DNA from 2 places in the Ligilactobacillus animalis genome. Region 2 is predicted to be linked to the other one. Evidence: predicted binding sites of a transcription regulator. Region 2 holds the regulator's gene; the other holds the start of a gene.
What was found. The regulator NrdR, encoded in region 2, represses ribonucleotide reductase genes. The targets are predictions, from matches to a motif close to ACACNATATATNGTGT.
Positions count from the first base shown of each region.

Region 1: GSR62_RS00385 (deoxynucleoside kinase) is a predicted target of NrdR. The motif match lies at 5,083-5,098, and genes of this name have one in related genera.

Region 1 is NZ_CP047141.1:87,121-98,120, reverse strand. It holds gene GSR62_RS00410 (amino acid ABC transporter substrate-binding protein/permease) at 1-1,090, shown strand, start outside; gene GSR62_RS00405 (5-formyltetrahydrofolate cyclo-ligase) at 1,157-1,705, opposite strand; gene GSR62_RS00400 (ATP-dependent Clp protease ATP-binding subunit) at 1,811-3,973, opposite strand; gene GSR62_RS00395 (hypothetical protein) at 4,131-4,358, opposite strand; gene GSR62_RS00390 (nucleoside 2-deoxyribosyltransferase) at 4,512-4,988, opposite strand; gene GSR62_RS00385 (deoxynucleoside kinase) at 5,219-5,965, shown strand; gene GSR62_RS00380 (CPBP family intramembrane glutamic endopeptidase) at 6,024-6,911, shown strand; gene GSR62_RS00375 (universal stress protein) at 6,984-7,457, shown strand; gene GSR62_RS09485 (Rib/alpha-like domain-containing protein) at 7,583-11,000, opposite strand, start outside.
Region 2 is NZ_CP047141.1:1,125,868-1,136,867, reverse strand. It holds gene mutM (DNA-formamidopyrimidine glycosylase) at 1-690, shown strand, start outside; gene coaE (dephospho-CoA kinase) at 687-1,292, shown strand; gene nrdR (transcriptional regulator NrdR) at 1,310-1,780, shown strand; gene GSR62_RS05610 (replication initiation and membrane attachment family protein) at 1,798-3,168, shown strand; gene dnaI (primosomal protein DnaI) at 3,186-4,115, shown strand; gene thrS (threonine--tRNA ligase) at 4,411-6,363, shown strand; gene GSR62_RS05595 (outer membrane protein assembly factor BamE) at 6,417-7,088, opposite strand; partial or broken gene GSR62_RS05590 (ATP-binding cassette domain-containing protein) at 7,298-9,041, shown strand; gene GSR62_RS05585 (Rrf2 family transcriptional regulator) at 9,117-9,554, opposite strand; gene GSR62_RS05580 (DUF6007 family protein) at 9,698-9,889, shown strand; gene GSR62_RS05575 (M20/M25/M40 family metallo-hydrolase) at 9,995-11,000, shown strand, end outside.

The DNA of each region.
Region 1 (11,000 bases), 870 kb from region 2:
GGCAGTCGCTAAAGACAGTAAGATCACTAATCTCGAACAGTTGCGTGGTAAACGCGTGGCGATCAAAACCGGTACGGCTGCTGGTGAATATGCCATGTCTTTAAAAGACAAATATGGCTTTACCACTGTTACATTTGACGACTCTGACAATATGTATAACGATGTCGTCAACGGAAACTCGGTCGCATGTTTTGAAGACGTCCCAGTTATGCAATATGCGATCAAAACCGGCACGGCCCTTAAGATCGTGACTAAACCTGCACGTGGTGGTTACTACGGGTTTGCGGTCATGAAAGGTCAAAACCAAGAATTACTCAAAAAATTCAACGCTGGTCTAGCTAAGATCAAGCAAAACGGCGAGTATAAAAAGATCGTGGACCGTTATTTGAGCTCTGAGACCGTTGCTGCACAAAAAGATGCCAAAAAAGATGGCAACAGTGAACGAACATTTTTCGGGTTACTAAAACAAAATCGCCAAGCCTTGTTAAAAGGTCTCGGCGAAACTTTATATTTAACTGTCGTTGGGATCATTTGTGCGACGATCTTCGGGGTGATCATCGGATTGCTCGGGATCTTGCCAAATAAATTTGCGCAAGGCTTCTCTACCACTGTTATCTATATTTTCCGTGGTTTACCACTCCTAGTGCTGGCCTTGTTCATCTATAACGGGCTCCCATCGCTAACTGGGGTCAAGATCCCGGCCTTTGTCGCTGGGGTGATCACCTTGATGTTAAACGAAGGTGCCTACACCGCGGCCTTCGTCAAAGGTGGGATCGAAGCGGTCGATAAGGGTCAAATGGAAGCAGCCCGTTCATTAGGTCTTCCATTTGGTACCGCCATGCGTAAAGTTATCTTGCCACAAGGGCTCAAGATCATGGTGCCATCCTTTGTCAACCAGTTCATCATTACCTTAAAAGATACCTCGATCCTCTCGATCATTGGGATCTTAGAATTGACTCAGACGGGTAAGATCATCATCGCCCGTAACCTTGAAGGCTTCAAGGTTTGGACGATCATCGCTTTGATCTACCTGATCATCATCACACTTTTGACCTGGTTATCAAATTACGTGCAAAAGAAAATGAAATAATTATTGAAAATAGCGCGGACTCCACCATGATAGTGGGGCCCGCGCTATTTCTATAGCACTAAATTTTTAGTCTGTCAGCGTGATCACGTTTTGGAGTGGAACATCAAATTCATCTACTGGCCACTGCGCTGTTGGATAAGCCATTGCTGGCGCCGCCAAAGATACAGTATTTCCTGGGAAATTCTTCAAATAGCGATCATAGTAGCCCCCACCAAACCCTAAACGGATCTTACTGTCCAAAGCATAGGCTATGCCCGGAACGATCAAAAGATCTATGTCAGTTTGAACTTTTTTAGCATCATATTTAGGTTCTAAGACACCAAACTTACTCATTTCAAAATCATTTTCCGTCTCTGCTGGTAAAAATACCATCTGGCGCTTAGGCAGCGTGCGCGGATAAAAAACTTTTTTTCCTTCACGTTTAGCCTGAATGCTTATCACTTCAGTCGGTACTTCGATCTTACCTGCCATCGTCAGCCCGATCGTCTGCGCTTGTTGCCAAATGTCTGTCATAAATAATTTTTCTGCTAACTTACTTCCGGAAGCGTTGGTTTCGAGCGTATTATTGGCTAATTTTTCTAATTGTCGTTTGCGAAATTCTATTTTAGTCTGCATCAGTATCCCCCCTCATCTCAAGCATAAGCTACGCACTACAAAAAAAGCAACCGCCAAGAACTGACGATTGCTTCGTGTGTGTTATTTCATTGTTTAGGAGAAGTTTTAGTCTTTAGCTTCTGTTTCAGGTTCTTCTTTCTTAGCATCGTCTTTACGTTCTGCGATAACTAAGACTCCATCTTTCATATCTGCTTCTAAATGCTTAACATCAATGTTATCCAAGTAGAAGTCAGTTACTTTATCACGAATTTGTTGTTCGATGACACGACGCAATGGACGAGCACCCATAGCTTCATCGTAGCCTTGTTCGATCAAGAATTCCTTAGCTGGTTCAGAAACTTCTAAGTCTAAGCCCTTCTTAGCCAAGTTGTGGTTTACATCAGCTAACATTAAGTCAACGATGTGGTGCAAGTCTTCCTTGGTCAAGTGTGAGAATTCGATGACCGCGTTGAAACGGTTCAAGAATTCAGGTCTGAAGTATGGAGCTAACTTCTTCATGATCTCTTCGTCTTTATCTTCATCGCCTGTCAAAGCTTCGTTACCAAAGCCAGCGTTTGAAGTTGCGATGATCACTGTGTTCTTGAAGTTGACTGTGTTACCTTGACCATCTGTCAAACGACCATCATCAAGCACTTGTAATAACAAGGTGATAACTTGTGGATCAGCCTTTTCGATCTCATCTAACAAGACGATCGAATATGGTTGACGACGAACACGTTCAGTCAAAGTATTGCTGTTGTCATCATAACCAACATAACCGGCTGTTGTCCCGATCAACTTAGAAACAGCTGTCCGATCTGAGTATTCAGACATATCTAAGCGGATGATCGCATCTTTGTTACCAAACATGTCATAAGCTAATTGTTTAGCTAATTCAGTCTTACCAACACCTGTAGGCCCAACGAATAAGAAGGAACCAATTGGACGGTTGCCATCATCAAAGCCAGCACGGTTACGACGGATAGCGCGCGAAACAGCTTCGACTGCTTCGTCTTGACCGATAACTTTGCCCTTCAAACGGCTTTCGATATTGCGTAAGCGTTCGATGTCGCTTGCACCCATCTTAGATACAGGAATACCTGTCAAACGTTCTACGGATTGAGCTACATCGTCAACGGTTGCTGTAACTTTTTGTGCTTCTGAATTGCTGTTTAATTTTGCTTCTAATTCATCGATCTTAGCTTTAACATTCAAAGCTTCTTCGTAATCTTCTTTATCAGCAGCAGCTTGTTGTTCATCTTTAGCTTTCTTGATCTCAGCTTCGATCTGCTTAGCATCTGTAACTGTGTGTTGTGATGCTAAGTGAGCGGCCGTCATATCTACTAAGTCGATCGCCTTATCAGGTAATGTCCGTTGTGGGATATATTGTACTGATAAGTCAACGGCTGCCTTCAAAACATCGTCTGGTAAGACAACATTGTGGTGGTCTTCGTAAAGTTTACGGATACCTTCCAAGATCTTGAAGGTGTCTTCTGGTGTAGGTTCGTTAACGACAACTTCATTGAAACGCCGTGCTAAAGCAGCATTCTTCAAAATAGTGTTACGATATTCGTCTTGTGTCGTTGCACCGATAACTGAAATTTCACCACGCGACAATGCAGGTTTCAAAATATCAGCTAAACCTTTCGAGCCACTGTCACCACCGGTCGAACCAGCACCTAAAATTTGATGGATCTCATCAAAGAACAAGATGATGTTGCCAGCTTCTTTGACTTCGTTGACCAAGTTTTGGATGTTTTCTTCAAAGCTACCACGATATTGTGTCCCAGCTTCAAGTGAAGAGATATCAATACTTACGATCTCTTTATTCTTGATCGCAGCTGGTACATCGCCGTTCACGATGGCTTGGGCTAAGCCTTCAACAACAGCTGTCTTACCAACACCAGCATCCCCAACTAAAACAGGGTTGTTCTTTGTCCGACGAGCCAAGATCTCAGCTGCTTCTTGGATCTCTTTCTTACGTCCGATAACTGGATCTAACTTACCTTCACGTGCATCTTGGGTCAAATTGCGACCAAGCTTTTGCAAAACACTACCTTCTTGTTGGCCAGCTTGTTGTTGCATTGCAGCTTGTTGAGCTTGAGCAGCAGCTTGTTGTTGTGCTTGATTTGGCAAGCGACCTGTTTGACGATATTGTCTGAATTCTTCAGGTGTAACTTCATGACCATTGATCATGTAACGACTACTTTCTGAGCTTAAGCCGTTGTTGCCCCATAATTGATTAAAAATGTCGTCCATGTCTCCAAATGGATCTGTATATCTAGCCATAAATAATCCCTCGCTTTTTTACTTAAATAATTTTCTAAATTTATAACGCTTGTAATATACAACTTATAATTTTACATTGCAAACAAAAACACTCGCCTGCAGAAAAAAGCCCAAGTGACCAACCGGAGCTTTTTAGATCATAAATCGTAATACTACATTACTTCCAATTCATATAGTTTTCTTCGAGCTCTTGCAAAACTTGCCACATCGTTGCATGTTGTGCCCTAGCTAAGGCATCAAGATCACGCAAATTCAAGGAAGTTGCCCGAGTTTGTTGCTTGTTGAACGATTTATGAAGGGTCGTATAACCATACCCCGACCTCTTGGATACCTCATAAATGGTCAATTCCTTTTCACGTAGGTAACCTTTGATGTCGATCTCCATTGGTTCTCACCTCCACAAAAATAATTATACCACATTTGTGATACTTCACAAGTGTAAAATGCCACAAATGTGAAATATTTTTTTAAACTTTATTTTTTTAAGTAATAAGCTAAAAAATAACCCCTACACGTAGTAGGAGTTAGCAAAATTTATTTAAATCACAGGGCGTGGGCAGAATTTTGGCATCAATTCGTCAAAATTATATTCTTCCAACGCTTCCAAACCTTCTTTTGTAACATCAAAATATGCGGTCAAGCCTTGGGCGATCATCAAGTTGACTTCTTTTTCAGGATCAAATTGCACAACGATCACTGGCGTCTTGGTGGCATAAGCATAACCGATCTCAAAGGCTGTTCCTGAGTCTGGTTCGTTTTCTTTGGTCTCTTCTAATTTGTAGTCCACGATCGCTACGACTACATCGCTAGCATCGATTTGGTTAGTATCAAGGCCAAAAGTAGCTTTTTGCCACTCAAAGCTTCCAAATTCAGCTGCTTTATATTCATGTTCATGGGGAATAAAAATATTTTGAGCATCGATCGTTTTATTATTGCTCAATGCTTCTTTGACTTTAGCGATCCGTTCTTTTTGGGCTGGACTAAAAAATGGTGATGCAAGATATACAGATTTCATTTTGTGGCCTCCTAAAGTAAGTATATTTTCAGTATACGTGACCAAAATCAGTAAAAGCAAGTTATTACTGTTAAAACGATACGCGTCTCCATTCCTACAACATGTTGTGGTTAATTTTAAAAAAACACAAGATAAGCTTTATTTTTGATCGATTTCCGAGTATGATTGTAGAGGTACTTAAATAATTTAACACTAACCAGACATTATTAGGAAAGGATGCTTCAATCATTTTGATCACACTATCAGGAATCATCGGCTCTGGGAAGTCGAGTTTAACCGAAATTTTAGCGCAAGAATTAGGCACCAAAGCATATTATGAACCGGTCAAAGACAATCCCGTCTTACCTATCTTCTACAAAGGTAACGAGATCGCCGCTAAAAAGCGCGCTGCGGGCGATAAAGATGCCACTAACCCATATGCCTACCTCTTACAAACATTCTTCTTAAACCGCCGTTTTGCGATGATCAAGGCTGCTATGCAAGAAGACAACAATATCTTGGACCGCTCGATCTACGAAGATGAGATCTTCATGAAGATGAACACCGAAATGGGCAACGCAACCGAAGTCGAATACGATATCTACAAGAGCTTACTTTCAAACATGATGGAAGAACTTCCATTTGCTTCCCATAAGAAGTCACCCGATTTGATGATCACGATCAAAGTGTCCTATGATACGATGTTAAAACGGATCGAAAAACGCGGCCGTGATTACGAATTAGTCGAACGTGATCCTTCCTTAGTCGAATACTACCAACGTCTTTTACGTCATTACGCTGTTTGGATGGAAGAATACGATTCTTCGCCCCTTTTGATCATCGATGGCGACAAATACGATTTTGTTGGCAGTGTGGCTGATCGGATCGCCGTCTTAGAACAAGTTGAAGAAAAGCTTTACGAACTAAACAAGATCAGTAAAGAACAACTTGATGAACTAAAGAAACAACATCTTGAATTATTAAATGAAGTTGGGTAATAATAGAGCTGAGAGCACTTTCTTAGCTCTATTTTTTTATGGAAAAAGGTTTTGTTATATGGAAAAAACTGAACGTAAAGATCTCAGAAAAACACTTTGGGTCGGTCTTACCTGCTTAATAGCATTTAACATTGCTATTTTAGAAGCGCTTGTCATCTTAAATCCAGAAAATCCCGATGAAACTGGCATCCCGTACTTTTTTGACGTTGCTGCTGAATTGTTCATTATTTTTGCCGCTACAAATAAAAGGACCCAACGCCACCTGTTTGATGTTTATCGCAAACCAACTGCGCAAGAATTTTTTCAATGGGTCTGCTTTTTAGGGCTGACACAGATCATTTTCAGCTACAACAGTGCCTTGATCGAGATGCTCTTAAACTTCTTTCATCTGAGTGCTCAAAGCCAAGAAGAAAGTGCCACTGGAGCTACTGAAACGCTCTCGATGTTTATCTATGGGTCATTTCTAGCCCCGTTTGGAGAAGAGATCTTATTTCGTGGTTTTCTCCTGCAAAACTTCAAACGCTATGGCACCCGTTTTGCAATTATTTTTTCAGCCTTTTTATTTGGCATCTACCATGGCAATATCGTCCAGACACCTTTCGCCTTCATTTTAGGCATCCTTTTAGGGTATGTCGCTGTTGTATACGGTTTGAAATATGCGATCTACGTCCACATCTTCAATAATATGATCTTAGCTGACGTGATGGACTGCTTTTTGGGACTTTTCCCGGAAAATATAGCTACAGTCATAAACATCATCATTATGGGCGGACTGGCGCTATTAGGGCTCTATTACCTCTGGCGTAAGTTTAAAATGCGCCAACACAAACTACTCGCCCCAGTCGATCTCACCGTCATAAAAGCCGCTATTTTCAACTTACCCTTCTGCCTTTTGCTCGCTATCTGTCTGTGGGAAATGATCAGTGGATTGACCCCACTCAAGTAAGGGATATCGCTTGCAGATTTTTAAGCCAAGGGAGTATCATTAAATAAAGAGATAAAGGTAAGGTGATGCATGATGGCACTTAATTATAAGCGTGTATTAGTAGCGATCGATGGTTCTAAGGGTTCTGATATAGCGTTAGAAACTGCGATCGATGTAACTAAAAGAAATGAGGCTCATTTAGATATTTTACGTGTCTTGGATCTCAATTCACTCGAATACGGTGGCGCCGGGATCGCTTTAGATGGGGAACAGATATATCGGATCGAACAAGAAAACGAAGCATATTTGCTCAAATTACGTGAAGAACTCATTGAAAAGCATGGTTTTAAGACCGATCAGATCAATGTCCACATTCGTTTTGGTAATCCCAAGATCGTGATCACCGAAGATTTCCAACCCGAATACAACATTGACATGATCATCGTTGGTTCGACCGGTAAGAGTTTCTTACACCGCATCGTAACTGGTTCTGTTGCTTCGCATGTGACTCGAACAGCTAAATGTGATGTGTTAGTGGCTCGCTCCACTGAGGAAAATTTGAAATAATGATCTAAGGCCTTGAAACGACTCAAGGTCTTATTTTTTGCACACAAAAGAGGCAGGCATATTTCAATTACTTGAAATAGCCTGCCTCTTTTAGGCTGAGTAAGTCTCAGCTAACGGATCAACGCTTATTCTTCTTCACGTTTCTTCTTGCTCTTCAAAGCACCTAAACCTGCAAGTCCTGCCAAGCCAGCTAAAGCTGCTCCAAGGGCTTTAGCCTTTTGATCGTCTGAATCACCCGTTTGTGGTAACTCAGTCTTAGCTGCACTTGGTGGTGTTTGCTTGTTAGTTGTTGAGGTCGTAGCTGGTGCCTCCGGTTTTTGACTTGGAGTACCTGGCGTTTGTCCACCAGCAGTTGCTTTGGCTTTGACAGTGATCGTTGTTTCAACGATGTCAACAGAGCCATCTGGATACGTTACTTTGACTAACGCTTTGAACGTACCAACTTTAGAAGTATCTGGCGTTTCGACCCATTCGACTTTAGTACCAGCTGGGAGATCGCCTAAGTTTGCGATCGCATCTTTAGCATCTGGCACTTGCCCTTGAACGACCTCGATCTGTTTAGTGATTGGTTCGTTCTTATCGGCATCAGTCTTGTTATCTGTGACCGTGATCTTCACTGTGATCTCATCAGTTGAGCCATCTGGGTAGGTCACGATGATCGTGCCTTCCTTATCACCTGGTGTCGTTGTATCAACTGGGGTCTTCCATTCGAATTTTGTACCTGGTGGAAGTTCTGGTACATTACCGATACCATCTTCGGCTGCTGGAGTGCCTCCTACTGGTGTTGTGATATCTTTACCAGTTGGTTCGTACTTGTCCGCATCCGTTGGATTTTCTGTTACTGTGACTTTCACGGTCACTTCTTCACTAGAACCATCTGGATACGTTACTACGATCGTGCCTTCCTTATCGCCCGGCGTTGTTGTATCGACTGGGGTCTTCCATTCAAACTTCGTGCCTGGTGGAAGTTCTGGTACATTACCGATACCATCTTCGGCTGCTGGAGTGCCTCCTACTAGTGTTGTGATATCTTTACCAGTTGGTTCGTACTTGTCCGCATCTGTTGGGTTTTCTGTTACTGTGACTTTCACGGTCACTTCTTCACTAGAACCATCTGGATACGTTACTACGATCGTGCCTTCCTTATCACCTGGTGTCGTTGTATCGACTGGAGTCTTCCATTCGAATTTTGTACCTGGTGGAAGTTCTGGTACATTACCGATACCGTCTTCGGCTGCTGGGGTACTACCTACTGGCGTTGTGATGTCTTTACCAGTTAGGTCATACTTATCAGCATCCGTTGCTGCAACTTTGTATTGAGCTACGAAAGTTCCACCTGTAGTAAAGGTATCTGGCAAGACTGGATCCCAACCATCTTGAACGTAACCTTCTGCTGGTTCGATCGTTGGAACGGTGACTTCACTTGCTGGCGTGCCTTCACGAACATCAAAGATGTAGCTTGCACCATCAGCAAATTTACCGTTTGCACCAGCATCAAAGGTCACTCTGACATAACCCGCTGGCGTTGGAGCATCCGGATCATTTGTCCGATCGATGATCTTGTCTAGCACAGTTACCTTAACTGTACCGTTATCGGTCGAACCATCTGGATAGGTCACTGTTACAGGGATATCAAAGACACCTGGCGTATTGCCATCTGGTAGCTTGCTTGGATCATCTACCGTTACTTTTGGTTGTTCGCCATCCGTTGGGAAATCAGGAACGATAACCGCCCCGATCACATCAGCTTCAGTCGTTGCTTCACCCGCTGGTTTTTCGATCGAATTGTAGATTGGGTCATACTTGTCAGCATCACTTGCTGCCGTCCGGTATTGAGCCACAAAAGTCCCACCTGTGGTAAAGGTTTCTGGTAAGACTGGACTCCAAGCCTCAGCACCGTCTTTTTGAACGAACCCTTCGTTAGCAATGACTGTTGGGATCTGAACTTCACCGATGCTTGTACCTTCTTTGACATCAAAGATGTAGCTTGCGCCGTCAGCAAATTTACCATCAGTGCCTGCATCAAAGGTTACTCTGACATAACCTTCTGGGGTCGGCGCATTTGGATCATTTGTCCGATCGATGACCTTATCCATTACGATAACTTTGACCGTTGTGGTTGAGGTCGTGCCATCTGGCAAGGTCACCGTTACAGGGATATCAAATTCACCAGCTTCGGTACCATTTGGCAATTTAGATGGATCGTCCACGGTGATCGTTGGCTGTGGCGTTTGATCTGTTGGGTAACCTGTGATCACGGCACCGATCACTTCATCAGCTGTCGTTGGATCACCAAAGGCCTTGTTGATGGTACCACCTTCAACAACATATTGAACATTGTCTTTGATCTTGTATTGGGCCACATAATTAGCTGCATCTGTAACAGTCTCGGCTAATTCTGGACTCCAGCCAGTATGCAAGTGATCAGCTTCTGGCGTTACAGTCGGCACTGGCCCTTCTGTCATTGCCGTTCCAACTTTAACATCAAACATCGTCTTAGCATCAGCGACAAAAGTCCCGTTTGCACCTTGATCAAAGGTCACACGAACATAGCCTTCTGGGGTCGATTGGGTCGGATCAGTGATCGGGATCACGTTACCTACTACGACTTTGACGCTTGTCTTGTCGGTTGTGCCATCTGGATACGTTACCGTTACTGGAACATCATAGACACCAGCTGTATTGCCATCTGGGAGGCTAGCCGGATCGTCTACTGTGATCGTTGCTCCGGCTGGAGTTGCGATCGGCTCAGTCTTACCGGCTTCAGTGAAGGTCACTTTACCGATCACTTCATCAGCCGTGGTTGGACTGCCAAGTTCCTTATCCAATTGTCCACCAGTTACATCATAATCATCAGCGATCGGCGCCTTGATCGTTACTTTAACAGTCACTTCATCAGTTGAACCATCCGGATAGGTCACAACTACCGGGATATCAAAGTCACCAGGAGTTTGTCCATCTGGCAAGGTCGTACCTTCTTTGATTGCCATTGTTGGTTGTTCATTTAGCGTATCTGGATAGTTGGTCGTTACCTTGCCCAAGATCTCTTCTGGTGTTGGCGTTTGGCCAAAGTCTTTGGTCAATTCGCCACCAGTTGCTTCAAAGGTCGTAGCTGCATCATTTGCTACATTAACAGTGACATAAACAAAGTCCTTAGAACCATCTGGATAGGTCACTTGAACTGGTGTGACATAGGTACCTTTACCTGTCAAAGCAGTACCTTTAACCGTAACTGCACCGGTAGCTTCATCGATCGTAACATCTGCCGGATCGAGCACCTTGGCATTGGCTGGCACAGTAGCTTTAATGTCAGCTGGGATATCCGCATCAGCTGCTGGTGTAAATTTCGTACCCGTTGGCGCTGTTGTAGCTTGACCTGTCGCATCAGTAAACGTTGGTGTCACTGGTGCCGTATCTTGACCGATCGTACCAGCTACTTCTTTATATACTGGAACATAAGAATCGGCCACAGGTACGCTTGCGATAAAGGAATCTAAGGCTAAAGCATTGTCTAAGCTCTTAGTATTTTCACCTTGTTCAAAG
Region 2 (11,000 bases):
CAAACACTTGAAAAGATCGAACGTCGGGGCAAGTATTTGCTCTTTAGGTTTACAAATGGCCTTACCGTTGTCTCCCATTTGCGCATGGAGGGTAAGTTTTATGTCAAAGAAGCGACTGATCCAGTCGATAAACATACGCATGTCATCTTTGATCTAGCCGATGGCCGGCAATTGCGCTATAACGATGTCCGTAAATTTGGGCGAATGCAATTAGTTCAAACGGGTAGTGAAGAAAAATTGCCTGGGTTAGCCAAATTAGGACCAGAGCCAGTGGCTGAAACTTTTAAAGTGGCTGACTTTTATCAAAAGCTACAAAAAAAGAAGAAAAATATCAAGACCGCCTTACTCGACCAGACCTTGGTCACGGGTCTAGGTAATATCTATGTTGATGAGGTGTTGTGGCAAAGTAAGATCCATCCTGAGACGTCATGTCAAAAATTGACTTTAGACCAAGCAACGATACTGCATGATAATATCATCACTGAATTAGCTAAGGCGATCAAAGCAGGTGGCACAACGATCAGAAGTTACACGGATGCTTTCCAAAAAACAGGCGCTTTTCAGTTCGAACTAGATGTTTATGGCCGGACCGATGAGCCATGTAAACGTTGTGGAACAAAGATCCAAAAGATCGTAGTGGGACAACGGGGCACGCATTTTTGTCCGCATTGTCAGCAGGTGGTAAAATGACATATATTCTAGGCTTGACTGGTGGGATCGGGATGGGCAAAACGACGATCAGTAATTTTTTACAAACATTAGATTTTAAGATCCTCGATGCTGATGTGATCGCCCGCCAAGTCGTTGAACCAGCGACCCTTGGTTTAGCTAAATTAAAAAAAACATTTGGATCTCAGATCATCCAAGCTGATCAGACTTTAGATCGGGCTAAACTCGGCAAGATCGTCTTCAATGATCCTAAGAAATTAGCTCAATTAAACCAGATCATGCAGCCATTGATCAGAGCTGAATATGAAAAACAGCTAGCTTTAGCTGAGCAAAAGGGCGATAAAGTAGTTGTGATCGATGCTGCCTTATTATTTGAAAATGGTTATGCAGATCATTGTGATGCAGTTATCAATGTTGAAGTTCCTAAAGCACTTCAGCTAAAACGGATCATAGAACGCGATCATTTGAGTGAGGAGGCGGCACTTGAGCGGATCGCTAGTCAGATGTCGGCTGAAAAAAGGCGAAATTTGGCCACAATTACAGTAGATAGTTCGGGAACAGTTGAAGAAACGCAAGCGCAAGTGATAAAATGGCTAAAGATAAATAATTTAATCGAAAATTAGGCAGCGAGGTAAAGATTATGAAGTGTCCAAATTGTCATCAAAATGGATCACGTGTAGTGGATAGCCGTCCCGCCGACAATGGACATGCCATTCGGCGCCGGCGGGAATGTGAAAATTGTGGTTTCCGTTTTACTACATTTGAAAGAGTAGAAGCAGCGCCACTCTTAGTTATTAAGAAAAATGGTGCTAGAGAAGAATTTAATCGTGAAAAAGTCTTGCGGGGTGTCATGCGAGCGGCTGAAAAACGGCCCGTCGCGATGGATGAGATCCAAAATATCGTCGATCAAGTCGAAACAAAGATCCGGGCAGTCGGCGGGAATGAAGTTTCGAGTCAATTGATCGGTGAATATGTGATGGAGATCTTAGCAAATGTCGATGATATCGCCTATATCAGATTTGCGAGCGTCTATCGTGAATTTAAAGATATGGCATCTTTTGCGAAGGAATTGCAAGACTTGATGGCACGTGACAACGAAAAAAATAAGTAGTTGGGGGATGTTAGGCGATGAGTGAAGGATTAAGGCAGATGTCGCCTAAGGATGGTTACGTCGTCAATACTAAAGCCCATATCGGTTCGACAGAGTTCAAAGTCATTTTAAAGCTCTACCAACCGTTGATGGGGGTCAATGCTTATGGTGTTTATTCACTATTAGCGACTAAAGTGGCTCAAACACCAGACCTGTTAGCCCGCCGGATGCATAAAGAGTTATTGGATATTTTGAGTTTAGGTTTGCGCGACTTTTACGAAGCGCGGATCAGATTAGAGGCCCTCGGGTTATTGAAGACATTCGTGCAAAAAGATGAACTTGGTCAAGTGTTTATCTATGAGTTACAAGCTCCTTTGAGTGCTGAGGCTTTCTTTAAAGATGATCTCTTGAGCATGCTTTTAGCCGATTCATTGGGACAGACCCAATATGATGAGTTAAAACAAGAATTTGTCAAACCAGATCTCACGTATGCTAATGCCAAAGAGATCACCAAGTCGCTACTAGATGTTTTTACGGTGAAAAAAGATGCATTACTCAAAAATTCACAGGTAAAAGCGATACCTAAACCGACTAAAAATCTCGTCGATTCAGTCGAAGTCGATCTGGATGTAGAATATTTAAAAGAGCTTTTAGCCCGATCTTTTGTACCCGCAACTGAGATCAGCCGTTCACTTGAGACCTTAAAGTCGATCTCTTTGTTGTATGGTCTAGATGAACTAGAACTCGTCAAATTGCTCGAACAAGCACTAAATGTCAAAGATGATAAAGTCGATCTTGAGCTCGTCAAAAAATTAGCCACACAGCAATTTGATCGGCAATTCAAAGAGATAACACCTAAAGAGTCGAAAGTGACTGAACCAGTTGATCCGGCGGTGAGTGCGGAATTGACGCAAACTGATCTAGCGCTGATCGCCGTTTCAAAACAATATCTACCTTTGGAATTCATCGAAGAACTCAAACGGCAAAAGCACAGTTTTGTGACGAATTTAGAGCGTTATACGGTCAAAAATCTAGTTGAAAAGCAAGTTTTACCTAATGCGGTGATCAATGTGCTCCTGCACTATTATTTGATCGCGCAAAATAATACGATGCTGGAAGATAAAGTCGCTAATCGCTTTACCAAAGCTGCAGCTAAGTTGGCTGAAAAGAAGATCCAGACCCCAGAAGAAGCCATGCTTTATATGCGCGAGGCTAACCAAAAAGCACGAGAAAAGCAGAAACAAAAGCAATATTATGGGCGTAAGCAACAAGTCGTGCAAAAAGAGACTTTGCCGGACTGGGCTAAGACAAAAGAAAATAAAGCTGTATCTAAACCGGCTAAAGAGGATAAACAGGCCTTGAATGCTGAGATCGATGAATTGTTAGCTCAATTGGAACAAAGTGAATAGAAAGGCAGGTGGCTAGGATGGAAGATCTAGGGAAAAACTTGACGGAGCGGATGCAAAAAAACAATTGGAACCAGCGTTATCAAGAACTGATCGCTGAGATCTTACAAGATGATGAAGTGCGGACTTTTTTAGCGGAAAACAGTCAAGTCCTGACGGAAGCTGATGTGATGAAAAGTGCCAGCAAGTTATATGAATTCGTAACGCTAAAAAAACAGCTAGCTCAAGGAAAACAGACCTTTGCACCCGGATACCTACCGACACTTGCGATCAGCAATCATCGGATCGAAGTCGTGTATGTGCCGACCGCAGAATTAAAAGCTAAACGTGAACAAAAAGCCCTAGAAGCTCGTGTCAAGACGATCAATTTACCGCGTAGTGTTCGTCGGGCGCAATTAAAAGATTACGAGCGTAGTGATGAGCGGATGGAAGCTTTAAAAGCGGCGCTATCTTTTATCACTAGTTATACCAAAGCACCAAAAGATTTTCATAAGGGATTATACCTCGAAGGCAGTTTTGGAGTCGGTAAGACCTATCTTTTGGCGGCGATCGCTAATGATCTAGCTAAGCGAGGTTACCAGACGACACTGGTGCATTTTCCATCATTTGCGGTTGAGATCAAGGGCTCGATTGGTAAAAATCAGACAAATGAATATATCGATAATTTGAAAAAAGCTCAAGTTTTGATGATTGATGATATCGGAGCTGATTCTTTGAGTAGCTGGCTTAGAGATGATGTTTTAGGTGTTATTTTGCAATATCGGATGCAAGAAGAATTACCGACATTTTTTAGCTCGAATCTTTCGTTAGAACAACTAGAGCAACAATATTTGACTGTCAACAACCGGGGCGAAGCAGAGCCTTTGAAGGCCAAACGCATCATGGAACGGATCAAATTTTTGGCTGATGAGTATCATGTTGTAGGAAAAAATCGCCGAAATCCGGAATAATGACTTGAAATTAAAGAAGTTTCGTGCTTAAATAGAAATTACATTAAGTAAAAGACAAACGGCAAATCAATTCAGGGAAAGAGGCCTTTGACTGCAAGTCTCTTAAAGAGGAGCTTACCACTTTTATCACGATAGCCTACTGCAAAGGTAGGACGGCTCGTTTCCGTTATCGACGATCAAGAGAGGGTCAACTGACCTTGAAATTGGGTGGAACCGCGTTAAAGACGCCCCTAGTGTTAAATGTAGCACTAGGGGCGTCTTTTATGTCTTGGTAAAAATCAAGGAGGAACATATAATGTCAGAGATCAATGTTAAGTTTCCAGATGGTGCTGTAAAACAATTTGCAGCTGGAACAACAACACAAGATATCGCAAAGTCTATCAGTATCAGCTTAGCTAAGAAGTCTGTTGCAGGTAAATTTAACGGTAAATTAGTGGATTACAACGAACCTTTAAATGAAGATGGTACGATCGAGATCATCACTAAAGATTCTGATGAAGGGATGAACGTGTTATGGCAAACAGCAGCTAATGTTTTAGCTAGTGCTTTGCATAGCCTTTATCCAGAAATGAAGTTTGGTCAAGGTGAAGCTTTAGAACATGGCTTCTTCTTTGATACAGACAATGCAGCTGGTCAAGTGGCCGAAGCTGATTTTGAAAAGATCGAACAAAAGATGCAAGAGATCATCAAGCAAAACTTACCGATCGAACGTGTTGAATATACGGAAGAAGAAGCTTTGCAATTAGTTGCCGGTGATCAATACCAAACTGAATTAGTCAAAGAGATCGCTGCCGATAACGCAGGTAAAGTCGTAGCTCACAAGTTAGGTGATTTCAATGATTTCTCATTTGGACCACAATTAGCTTCAACTGGTGCGATCAAAGTGTTCCAATTGCTTTCAGTGGCTGGTGCTTACTGGAAAGGTGCTTCAAGCAACCCAATGTTACAACGTATCTACGGAACAGCCTTTTACAAGCAAAAAGACCTTGAGGCTGAATTACAACGTCGTCAAGAAGCACGTGAACGTGACCACCGTGTGATCGGTAACAATTTAGACCTCTTCTTTGTTGATCCTAAAGTTGGGGCTGGTCTCCCATACTGGATGCCAAATGGGGCAACGATCCGTCGGACGATCGAACGCTATATCATCGACAAAGAAGTTGCTCGTGGCTACGAACATGTTTACACACCAATTTTAGCTAACGTTGATCTTTACAAACAATCAGGTCACTGGGATCACTATCGCGAAGACATGTTCCCACCAATGGATATGGGTGATGGTGAATTACTTGAATTGCGTCCGATGAACTGCCCATCCCACATTCAAGTTTACAACCACCATATCCGTTCATACCGTGATCTTCCATTGCGTATCGCTGAACTTGGGATGATGCACCGTTACGAAAAATCCGGTGCTTTGACAGGTCTTTCTCGGGTACGTGAAATGACATTGAATGATGGTCATACTTTCGTAGCGCCAGATCAGATCGAAGAAGAATTCAAGCGGACACTTCAATTGATGGTCGATGTTTACAATGACTTTGACATCAAGGACTACCGTTTCCGTTTGAGCTACCGTGATCCTGAAAACACACATAAGTACTACGATGATGATGAAATGTGGGAAAAATCCCAACGCATGCTCAAAGCAGCTATGGATGATCTTGGCTTAGATTACTTTGAAGCTGAAGGCGAAGCTGCTTTCTACGGTCCTAAATTAGACGTTCAAACTAAGACAGCTCTTGGTGGGGAAGAAACACTTTCCACGATCCAATTGGACTTCTTGTTACCAGAACGTTTCGACCTCAAGTACACAGGGGCTGATGGTGAAGAACACCGTCCAGTTATGATCCACCGTGGTATCGTATCAACGATGGAACGTTTCACAGCTTACTTGACAGAAATGTACAAAGGTGCTTTCCCAACTTGGTTAGCTCCAAAGCAAGTTGAGATCATTCCAGTTAAGAATGAACTTCACTTGGATTATGCGCGTCAATTGATCTCAAAATTGGGTGCACACCAGATCCGTGTAAGCATCGATGACCGAAATGAAAAGATGGGTTACAAGATCCGTCAAGCACAAGTGATGAAGACACCATATACTTTAGTTGTTGGTGACCAAGAAGTAGCTGACGGCACTGTAACTGTTCGTAAATACGGTAGTGAAAAGACTGAAACAATGACTCAAGATGAATTCAGAAACCTTATCTTGCATGACATTGAAACTTACAGCCGTAAAGAAGACTAAGCATAACTAGAAAAAGCCTGGCTTTGATCAAATGATCAAGGTCAGGCTTTTTACTAGTTATTGTTTTTCCATTCGAATTTAGTCAAAGAATCATTTTTATTGCTACCGACTTCGTGTTTATTTTCGTAGAATTCTAGGTCAAAGTCTTTTTTGTTGTAACGATGTAGAAATGACTTGCTGAGTTCAGCGATCTTTTTAGCGATCATATTTTTTTCAGTAGCGGGTGTGTCGTTAAAACCATCCACCGTGCTGACTTTGATCTCATCATCACCATCAAAAGTAACTTTTTGGATCATCGTGCTCCAAGAAAATTCTGTTTGCCCAGCTTTGGCGTATTCATGGGCTTGTTTGAAATAATCACTAAAAGCGGTGTTGATATTTTGGCGTTTTGTTTTAGCTGACGCCTTTTTAGCAACACTATTTTTAGAGCTGATCAAGGTATGATCGCTGACATTTTCTAAAGTGTCTTTTTTAAAGATCAAGGTCAAGACTTGCTTATCTTTTACCGGATAAGTCCAAACATTAGCTTCATATTTGTCATGAGCCGGTTTGCCCAGCGTATCGATCACTTGGCGCTTGTTCATGCCGAGTTTGACCTGTTTAAAGTTTTTAGTGGATACTGTGTTAGCTTGGATGGTATCAGTTGTTGCTTGATAGGTAACGGTCCCCGCCAACCCCAAGCTCAAGCAGGCGAGACCAAGCATTAGTCCGTGATTTAATTTCATTTTAAAGACCTCCGTCTATATCTTATGCCTCTTAGGAAAAAGTATCAAAGATTTGATCTTATTTTTGAAATATTTAAAACTAAATTTACGCCTTAAAGGAATTTATGTACCAAATCTGTTGGATTTTAGACCAAATGAGATGATTTGAGCCAGTTTTCTCAAAGCAAGATATTATTATTCTAACTATAAAAAATACGAGGTGAAAACTTATGACCCGAGTTTATGATTATTTCAAGTTATTATTTCAGATGTATAAGATCTTCTTTAAGGCCACTTTGTTGATCTCGGTAGTCGTGGTAGCCTTGACGCCGTTAGAGGCTTTAGCGCCAGTTTTAGGAGTACAGGCTGGCCAACGCTTGGTCGATCAGTTGAGTGCGCAACAGTCATATGGATATTTCTTTTGCTTATGGACGCTAGCAACGGTCTTGACGCAGGTTTTGCCGGTCGTAGGGACTAATTTTCAAGGGATGCTGACAGACAAGTTGACCGGGTTTATCAAACTCTCCTTGATGCGCAAGTCGCAACAGCTAAATTCCTTAGAGCTGTTTGATGATAGTGACTTTTTTGATGATCTAGAAGTATTAAACGAGGGTGCAAGTTGGCGTCCGGTGAATTTGATCGTTTTTGGAGTTGCGATCTTGCGTGAAGTGGTGACTATAAGTGGGATGTTTTGGTTGTTAGGAAAATATAATATGTGGCTCGCATTACTTTTATTGGGCGTTTTGGTGCCACAGACGCTCGTTTCGTATCGGATCCAACAGGAAGCCTTTGAAACGATGGTGACACGAAGCAAGTATGCCCGTAAATTAAATTACTTGAGTTCGTTATTGTTGGCGCGAGATGATGCCAAGGAAGTTCGTTTATTCGATATGTTTTCAGCGGTGATCACACGTTATCTGAAATTATTTAACTTATCACAAAAAAATGTTGACCAGATCCGGCGAAAGCAGATGTTTTTAGCTTTAGTCTTTTTAAGTATGACAGTGGCAGTCAGCGCTGGTGGCTTTTGGTGGTTTATCGGACAAGTTCAGCAAAAAACTCCTGGGGATCGGTGCCTTATTGATGTATATCTCGGTGATCGCTTATCTAGTTGAAGGGATGACGCGCTTGGTCGAAGACTCGAGTTTGTTATATGATTCGTTGCTCTGGGTCAAAAAATATCAGCGCTTTTTAGAATTCAAGGAAAAGCAAACCGATGGGACTTTAGAATTTAAAGGTGATTTTAAAAAACTCAAGTTGGAGCACGTTTCGTTTATGTATCCTTTTTCGAAGGTGGAAGTATTATATGACCTGAATTTGGAGTTCAATGCAGGCGAAAAAATCGCAATCGTCGGTGAAAATGGTTCCGGAAAATCAACTTTAGTGAAACTCTTGTTGCGTTACTATGATTCAAGTAAAGGTCAGATCCTATTGGATGAGACGCCGTTATCTATGTATCGGTGTGCAAGCTATCGCAAATATCTCAGTGCAGCTTTTCAGGATTTTAGTCGTTTTAAGTTGAGTGTGGTCACTAATGTTTCGGTGTTAAAAAAAGGTCCGATTTCTAAGATAAAAGCCTGTTTAGCGCGTGTTGGGCTAACTATATTAGAAGCAGATCTGCAACAAAATTTAAGCAAAGAGTTCGATCATGGAACTGAACTTTCTAGGGGCCAATGGCAAAAGATCGCTTTAGCTAGGTGTTTATACAAAGACAGTAGCTTATGTTTTTTGGATGAACCGACCTCAGCCTTAGATGCGCGCAGTGAACAACAAATGTATCAAGAATTTCTAGCAGCCGACACGGGGCAGACGATCTTATTTGTGACGCACCGAATGTCAGCCGTGCATTTAGCCGGTCGGGTCTTGTTTTTGAAAAATGGTACTATTGCTGGTTTTGCACCGCACGCCCAGTTGTTACAGTCTGATCAGACTTACCGTGAGCTTTATCAATTGCAAAAAGATGCTTATAAATAAAGCGTGTTCGACAATACGGTCAGCGCCGTATTGCCGAACACATTTCTATTACATAGATAGCGGTCTTCTCATTATCTATTTGTTAGCGAGATACTTATCGGCATCTTGTAAAACTTCAGCTAATGTGATCGCCTTTAGTTCATTTTCCATCGCTTGTTGGACGCGAAGCAATTTATCATCCAAAATGTTATGGATGTTACGCCCGACAGGACAGTTTGGGTTAGGATTCTCATGAAAACTAAAAAGAACTCCATCTTTAACGCTATCGACAGCTCGATAGACATCAAATAAACTCAGTTGGTCAAACGGCTTAATGATCGTTGCGCCACCTTGCCCACGTTTGACAGTGATCAAGTCTGCTTTTTTTAACTGCGACAAGATATTGCGGATGATCACAGGATTGACTTGGATACTATCAGCTAAGATCTCACTGGTCACTTTTTCTTCTGCTGGAGCAGTAGCGATATAAGTTAAAATGTGCATAGCGATCGTAAAACGGCTTGAGATCTGCATGAATATCACCTCTTTAAATATGACTTCAATATAGTCAACTATACTTTGCTGGGGTTGTGATGTCAATGGTTACAACGTTGGGGTCAATAATTATGTTATAATAAGATTAGATATGGATGCGCTATCACAATAAGGGGGGAACTATGAAAGCTGACAAGGAGATCTTGTATAACGTGATCGGTTATATTATTTGTGATTTGTTTTTGATTTGGTATTTACCTAATGATACTTGGCTTGAGATCGGGATAAACATAGTTATAATGATCGTTGTGATGTTTGGTGTATACATGATCCTAGATGTTATTTTGAAACGTCTGCGAGTTAGGAAAAATTAAGCTAGTGGGGCGCTTGTCAGAAGTGCCTTTTTTGATTGACAACGAAAAATATATTAAATATACTTTAGAAAAAAATGAAGTGATTTTCTAAAGGAAGTGAGCAATATGAAAGAAAATTTACGTAAATTTGCGTTAAAACATTTACCGGACTATTTTGAGCTGTTGCGTTTGCGTTCGATCTCAGCCCAGCAAAAAGAGATCCCCGAGACGGCAGAGTATCTGGTGAAAGTTTTTAATGAGTTAGGGGCAGCTCGGGTGGAAAAATTAGGGAGTCCGGAACATGCGCCAGCTATCTTTGCTGAATTTACTGGTAATGATCCGACTAAAACGATCTTGTTTTATCAGCACTATGATGTTCAGCCACCAGAACCCTTGGAGAAATGGGAAAGTGATCCTTTTGAACCGACGATCAGGGAGGAAAAACTTTATGCCAGAGGAGCTTCCGATAATAAAGGCGAGCTGATCTCACGCTTAGTTTTAGTTAAATATTTTCAGGCAAATGGTGGTTTGCCTGTCAACGTGAAATTTTTTGTTGAAGGTGAAGAAGAGATCGGCAGTTTACATGTCGAACAGATCGTTAAAGAAAACAAAGCTAAACTAGCCGCAGATGCGTGTATTTGGGAAGGCGGTGGCAAAAACTACGTCGACAATTATCAGATCGTCGGTGGTATGCGGGGGATTACGGTCTTTGATGTCGAAACGACAACAGCTGATATCGATCTGCATTCATCGTTAGCTTCATATGCTGAAAATGCTGCTTGGCGTTTAGTTCGTGGTTTAGCTACTTTGCGTGATGATACCGGTAAAGTTTTAGTCGAAGGCTTTTATGATGATGTCGAACCGTTGAGTAAGGCCGAAGAAGAAGCGGTCTTCGCCTATGATTTTGATTTAGATGTGGCAATCAGTCGGGCTGGTTTGAGACGGACCGTCAAAGCCGAGCATAAAGTAGCGTTAGTCAATGAGCCGACGATGACGATCAATGGTTTGACTGCTGGCTACCAAGGTAAAGGTGTCAAAACCGTGATCCCACATATGGCTTCGGCAAAATTAGATTGTCGGTTGACGCCTTCGCAAGACCCTAGAAAGATCGCCCAGTTGATCCAAGAACATT